DNA from 2 places in the Bacillus sp. FSL R7-0646 genome. Region 2 is predicted to be linked to the other one. Evidence: a T-box and tRNA genes for the amino acid it is inferred to sense, from the RefSeq annotation. Region 2 holds a T-box; the other holds one or more tRNA genes.

Region 1 (3,394 bases), 1.5 Mb from region 2:
TTGTTCTGCCCATTGTAGCACGTGTGTAGCCCAGGTCATAAGGGGCATGATGATTTGACGTCATCCCCACCTTCCTCCGGTTTGTCACCGGCAGTCACCTTAGAGTGCCCAACTGAATGCTGGCAACTAAGATCAAGGGTTGCGCTCGTTGCGGGACTTAACCCAACATCTCACGACACGAGCTGACGACAACCATGCACCACCTGTCACTCTGCCCCCGAAGGGGAAGCCCTATCTCTAGGGTTGTCAGAGGATGTCAAGACCTGGTAAGGTTCTTCGCGTTGCTTCGAATTAAACCACATGCTCCACCGCTTGTGCGGGCCCCCGTCAATTCCTTTGAGTTTCAGTCTTGCGACCGTACTCCCCAGGCGGAGTGCTTAATGCGTTTGCTGCAGCACTAAAGGGCGGAAACCCTCTAACACTTAGCACTCATCGTTTACGGCGTGGACTACCAGGGTATCTAATCCTGTTCGCTCCCCACGCTTTCGCGCCTCAGCGTCAGTTACAGACCAGAGAGTCGCCTTCGCCACTGGTGTTCCTCCACATCTCTACGCATTTCACCGCTACACGTGGAATTCCACTCTCCTCTTCTGCACTCAAGTTCCCCAGTTTCCAATGACCCTCCCCGGTTGAGCCGGGGGCTTTCACATCAGACTTAAGAAACCGCCTGCGCGCGCTTTACGCCCAATAATTCCGGACAACGCTTGCCACCTACGTATTACCGCGGCTGCTGGCACGTAGTTAGCCGTGGCTTTCTGGTTAGGTACCGTCAAGGTACCGCCCTATTCGAACGGTACTTGTTCTTCCCTAACAACAGAGTTTTACGATCCGAAAACCTTCATCACTCACGCGGCGTTGCTCCGTCAGACTTTCGTCCATTGCGGAAGATTCCCTACTGCTGCCTCCCGTAGGAGTCTGGGCCGTGTCTCAGTCCCAGTGTGGCCGATCACCCTCTCAGGTCGGCTACGCATCGTCGCCTTGGTGAGCCGTTACCTCACCAACTAGCTAATGCGCCGCGGGTCCATCTGTAAGTGGTAGCTAAAAGCCACCTTTTATGATTGAACCATGCGGTTCAATCAAGCATCCGGTATTAGCCCCGGTTTCCCGGAGTTATCCCAGTCTTACAGGCAGGTTACCCACGTGTTACTCACCCGTCCGCCGCTGACCTAAGGGAGCAAGCTCCCGTCGGTCCGCTCGACTTGCATGTATTAGGCACGCCGCCAGCGTTCGTCCTGAGCCAGGATCAAACTCTCCATGAAGTTTGATAATGACTACGCACACTTACATGTGCGATTTATTTAATGAATTAACAGGTACGTTTTGTCTTGTTTAGTTTTCAAAGATCATTATTAAAGCAACTCTATTATTATATCTCTCTTGATATAAATAGTCAAGTGCTTTTTTTCAAAAATAAATGGTGGAGCCTAGCGGGATCGAACCGCTGACCTCCTGCGTGCAAAGCAGGCGCTCTCCCAGCTGAGCTAAGGCCCCGAATAATGGTCGGGAAGACAGGATTCGAACCTGCGACCCCATGGTCCCAAACCATGTGCTCTACCAAGCTGAGCTACTTCCCGTTATATATAATGGCGCGCCCGAGAGGAGTCGAACCCCTAACCTTTTGATCCGTAGTCAAACGCTCTATCCAATTGAGCTACGGGCGCATATATCAATGCCGAGGGCCGGACTTGAACCGGCACGGTAGTCACCTACCGCAGGATTTTAAGTCCTGTGTGTCTGCCAATTCCACCACCCCGGCGTGGATGGTTGGAGCGGAAGACGGGATTCGAACCCGCGACCCCCACCTTGGCAAGGTGGTGTTCTACCACTGAACTACTTCCGCAGATCTTTTTTTATAATGCGGGTGAAGGGACTCGAACCCCCACGCCGTAAAGACACTAGATCCTAAGTCTAGCGCGTCTGCCAATTCCGCCACACCCGCATAAAATGGTGAGCCATGAAGGACTCGAACCTTCGACCCTCTGATTAAAAGTCAGATGCTCTACCAACTGAGCTAATGGCTCTTTAAAAGAGACTTAAACATTATATCATAAAAAAGTGGTGCCGGCAAGAGGACTTGAACCCCCAACCTACTGATTACAAGTCAGTTGCTCTACCAATTGAGCTACACCGGCTTTATCAACAAAATATTATAATGGTGGAGGATGACGGGATCGAACCGCCGACCCTCTGCTTGTAAGGCAGATGCTCTCCCAGCTGAGCTAATCCTCCGTTTGCACTTGCGTGCAACAGCTTGGCGGCGTCCTACTCTCACAGGGGGAAGCCCCCAACTACCATCGGCGCTGAAGAGCTTAACTTCCGTGTTCGGCATGGGAACGGGTGTGACCTCTTCGCTATCGCCACCAAACTATGCCTTCAGGACGAAGGTACTGGGCGTTCCTCACAGGATGTGAGGGCCTTTAGCCGAGTTTCCTTGCCTTTGGCTTTCTGAGAGGTGTTCTCTCAAAACTAGATAACGGACAGACGATTCACAAATATTTAGGTTAAGTCCTCGATCGATTAGTATCTGTCAGCTCCATGTGTCGCCACACTTCCACCTCAGACCTATCAACCTGATCATCTTTCAGGGATCTTACTTCCTTATAGGAATGGGAAATCTCATCTTGAGGGGGGCTTCATGCTTAGATGCTTTCAGCACTTATCCCGTCCGCACATAGCTACCCAGCGATGCCCTTGGCAGAACAACTGGTACACCAGCGGTGCGTCCATCCCGGTCCTCTCGTACTAAGGACAGCTCCTCTCAAATTTCCTGCGCCCGCGACGGATAGGGACCGAACTGTCTCACGACGTTCTGAACCCAGCTCGCGTACCGCTTTAATGGGCGAACAGCCCAACCCTTGGGACCGACTACAGCCCCAGGATGCGATGAGCCGACATCGAGGTGCCAAACCTCCCCGTCGATGTGGACTCTTGGGGGAGATAAGCCTGTTATCCCCGGGGTAGCTTTTATCCGTTGAGCGATGGCCCTTCCATGCGGAACCACCGGATCACTAAGCCCGACTTTCGTCCCTGCTCGACTTGTAGGTCTCGCAGTCAAGCTCCCTTGTGCCTTTACACTCTGCGAATGATTTCCAACCATTCTGAGGGAACCTTTGGGCGCCTCCGTTACCTTTTAGGAGGCGACCGCCCCAGTCAAACTGCCCACCTGACACTGTCTCCCTGCCCGATAAGGGCAGCGGGTTAGAAGGTCAATACAGCCAGGGTAGTATCCCACCGATGCCTCCACCGAAGCTGGCGCTCCGGTTTCCAAGGCTCCTACCTATCCTGTACAAGCTGTACCAACATTCAATATCAGGCTGCAGTAAAGCTCCACGGGGTCTTTCCGTCCTGTCGCGGGTAACCTGCATCTTCACAGGTACTATAATTTCACCGAGTC
Region 2 (3,394 bases):
GGACGGAAAAAGAGCTCGGCGTGAGGCGGGAAGAAATACTCGGACACTATGAACGGACAAAACGGAAATGGGAACAGCAAAAACAGAAATATGAAGCATTCATCATGAAAGCGGAAAACGAATGGTATATGTCCCCGTTCCAGCTTCAGGCGGCCATGTATTTCAAAGAGACGATATCAGCTGCCGACTTTGCGATCGCCCGCCTTGAAGATTGGCATGAAGCCATGAGAGAAAAAGAGTCTGCCAGAATGGTCTTAAACCACGGGCACCTGTCCGTTCGGCATTTTCTCTATAACGATACCGGAACGGGTTACTTTACGAACTTTGAGAAAGCGGGACATGCGCCGCCTGCAAATGATCTCATCGTATTTTTTACTAGAATGTTTAAGACGAACCCCGTTATGTGCACGGAATGTGTAAACTGGTTTTATACGTATCACAATGTCTATCCTTTGCGGGAGGAAGAAATCAGCTTATTCCTCAGCTATATGGCTTACCCGGGGCCTGTATTCGGCGTACTGAACCGCTACGAACATGAGAAGGGGCTCGGGGAAAAAGAAGCCTGTACAAGGCTTTTAAAGGCGTACTGGCAAATGAAAAACGCTGAGCCGCTTGTGATGAGCATTCACGAGACGGAAGAAAACAGAAAACTGCAGGAAGAAACAGAGTCCCCATCATCATGATGCGGACTTTTTTTCGTGCTTAAATCCAGTCAAGGTGAAAGGCGCACGCAAGGAATATGAGAATGCCCAAAAGGAGGACATCAAATGTGGTAGGAAAGATGATCGTGCGGATGCCCTGGAATATCGTAATCGGGAGGACGACTTGAACAGCAACAAGCCTGACTTGCTTCAGCCACGGCTGGAATGAATATGTGTTGAATTTTTTTCGCATCTTATGCCTCCTCTCCTTTTCGTTACAGCATCATATGAGGAAAAGGAGCTTGTGTGCATGGCCCAATCTCGTATAAAACAACAGAAAAACGGAAAAGATGATTGACGAAAATGAAAAAGATTTAGTAATATAAGAAAAAGAAAAAGTACGTGCTGAAAAGTCAATGATCACCCGCTTTGAATGGGAAGAGTACAAAAACAGACGCTTGCAGAGAGGGAAGCCGGTTCGCTGAAAGGCTCCCAGTCAGTCTTTTTTGGAAGGTCGCCCAGGAGCGCAATTTCTCGAACAAAAAAGTAGAGAAATTCGGGAAAGTCCCGTTATCCCATTTAAGTGCGTGAATGCGTTTTTTTTGCATTCATGAAAAAAGGTGGTACCGCGAGAGAGTTCTCTTCGTCCTTTTAACAGGATCAAGAGGACTCTTTTTTATTGTTCAGCCGTTTAATACTGTTGGAGGTTTGAAAATGGATAATCAAGAACTGACGATGCCGACAAAATACGATCCGTCTGCAGTTGAAAAAGACCGATACGACTATTGGGTGAACGGCAAATTTTTCGAAGCGAAAAACGATCCAGAAAAAGAACCGTACACCGTTGTCATTCCCCCGCCGAATGTGACGGGTAAGCTGCACTTGGGGCATGCTTGGGATTCCACCTTGCAGGATATCGTGACAAGAATGAAACGGATGCAGGGCTATGACGTGCTCTGGCTGCCGGGTATGGACCACGCCGGTATTGCAACCCAGGCAAAAGTAGAAGCGAAGCTTCGTGAAGAAGGAAAAACGCGCTATGATCTCGGACGCGAAAAATTCCTTGAAGAAACATGGAATTGGAAAGAGGAATATGCCGATTTTATTCGCAGCCAGTGGGCAAAGCTCGGTCTCGGCCTCGATTATTCTAGGGAGCGGTTCACCCTCGATGAGGGGCTTTCTAAAGCGGTGCGCGAAGTATTTGTAAAGCTTTATGAAAAAGGGCTGATTTACCGCGGAGAATATATCATTAACTGGGATCCGGCAACCAAAACGGCTTTGTCAGACATCGAAGTCATCTATAAAGACGTACAAGGTGCGTTCTATCATATGCGATATCCGCTGAAAGACGGTTCAGGCTCGATTGAAATTGCGACGACCCGTCCGGAAACAATGCTCGGCGATACAGCGGTTGCGGTGCATCCGGAAGACGAGCGGTACAAACACCTAATCGGAAAAACGGTCATTCTGCCGATCACGGGCAGAGAAATCCCGATTGTCGGAGACGACTATGTCGATATGGAATTCGGTTCAGGCGCCGTCAAAATTACGCCTGCCCATGATCCGAACGACTTTGAAATCGGAAACCGCCACAACCTTGAACGCATTCTCGTCATGAATGAAGACGGCACGATGAATGACAATGCCCTTCAATATAAAGGCATGGACCGTTTTGAATGCCGCAAGCAGATCGTGAAAGATCTTCAGGAAGAGGGCGTGCTGTTCAAGATTGAAGAACATACGCATTCGGTCGGCCACAGCGAACGAAGCGGAGCAGTCGTTGAGCCGTATTTGTCAACACAGTGGTTCGTGCAAATGCAGCCGCTTGCCGACGCCGCCATCGAATTGCAAAAAAGCGAAGGCAAAGTCAACTTCGTCCCTGACCGTTTTGAAAAAACGTATCTGCACTGGATGGAAAATATCCGCGACTGGTGCATTTCCCGCCAGCTCTGGTGGGGCCATCGGATTCCGGCATGGTACCATAAAGAAACCGGTGAAATCTATGTCGGCGTTGAAGCGCCGGAAGATGCAGAAAACTGGGAGCAGGACAAAGACGTTCTTGATACATGGTTCAGTTCCGCTCTTTGGCCGTTTTCAACGATGGGCTGGCCTGATATCGATGAGGAAGATTTCAAGCGCTACTATCCGACGAACGTCCTTGTCACAGGCTACGATATTATTTTCTTCTGGGTATCGAGAATGATCTTCCAAGGTATCGAATTTACCGGAGAACGTCCGTTTAAAGATGTCTTGATCCACGGGCTCATCCGCGACGACCAGGGCCGCAAAATGAGCAAATCGCTCGGAAACGGCGTCGATCCGATGGATGTAATCGACAAGTACGGAGCGGATTCGCTGCGCTACTTCCTTGCAACAGGAAGCTCTCCGGGTCAGGATTTACGCTTCAGCTTTGAAAAAGTAGAGTCAACATGGAATTTTGCGAACAAGATTTGGAACGCATCAAGGTTCGCTCTGATGAACATGGACGGCATGACATACGAAGAGCTTGACCTGTCAGGGGAAAAATCCGTTGCCGATAAGTGGATTTTAACAAGGTTGAATGAAACGATTGAAACCGTGACACAGCTGGCCGACAAGTACGAATTCGGCGAGGTTGGCCGCCATCTCTACAATTTTATCTGGGATGATTTCTGTGACTGGTACATCGAAATGGCTAAACTTCCGCTTTACGGCGAAGATGAAGCGGCGAAGAAGACAACCCGCTCCATTTTAGCGTATGTGCTGGATCAAAC

Evidence for each region. A T-box is a leader RNA that pairs with one kind of tRNA and senses whether it is charged. The one in region 2 lies ahead of MKY62_RS14655 (valine--tRNA ligase), so its partner is inferred to be a tRNA-Val.
Region 1: it has a tRNA-Val gene. The T-box ahead of MKY62_RS14655 (valine--tRNA ligase) is inferred to sense a tRNA for this amino acid. The anticodon was not compared.

Annotation. Positions count from the first base shown of each region.
Region 1 is NZ_CP150217.1:98,596-101,989, reverse strand. It holds rRNA gene MKY62_RS00565 (16S ribosomal RNA) at 1-1,259, opposite strand, end outside; tRNA gene MKY62_RS00560 (tRNA-Ala) at 1,416-1,491, opposite strand; tRNA gene MKY62_RS00555 (tRNA-Pro) at 1,498-1,574, opposite strand; tRNA gene MKY62_RS00550 (tRNA-Arg) at 1,585-1,661, opposite strand; tRNA gene MKY62_RS00545 (tRNA-Leu) at 1,671-1,756, opposite strand; tRNA gene MKY62_RS00540 (tRNA-Gly) at 1,766-1,840, opposite strand; tRNA gene MKY62_RS00535 (tRNA-Leu) at 1,857-1,939, opposite strand; tRNA gene MKY62_RS00530 (tRNA-Lys) at 1,946-2,021, opposite strand; tRNA gene MKY62_RS00525 (tRNA-Thr) at 2,057-2,132, opposite strand; tRNA gene MKY62_RS00520 (tRNA-Val) at 2,154-2,229, opposite strand; rRNA gene rrf (5S ribosomal RNA) at 2,250-2,365, opposite strand; rRNA gene MKY62_RS00510 (23S ribosomal RNA) at 2,498-3,394, opposite strand, start outside.
Region 2 is NZ_CP150217.1:2,812,994-2,816,387, reverse strand. It holds gene ysxE (spore coat protein YsxE) at 1-683, shown strand, start outside; gene MKY62_RS14660 (hypothetical protein) at 703-894, opposite strand; T-box leader at 1,062-1,295, shown strand; gene MKY62_RS14655 (valine--tRNA ligase) at 1,356-3,394, shown strand, end outside.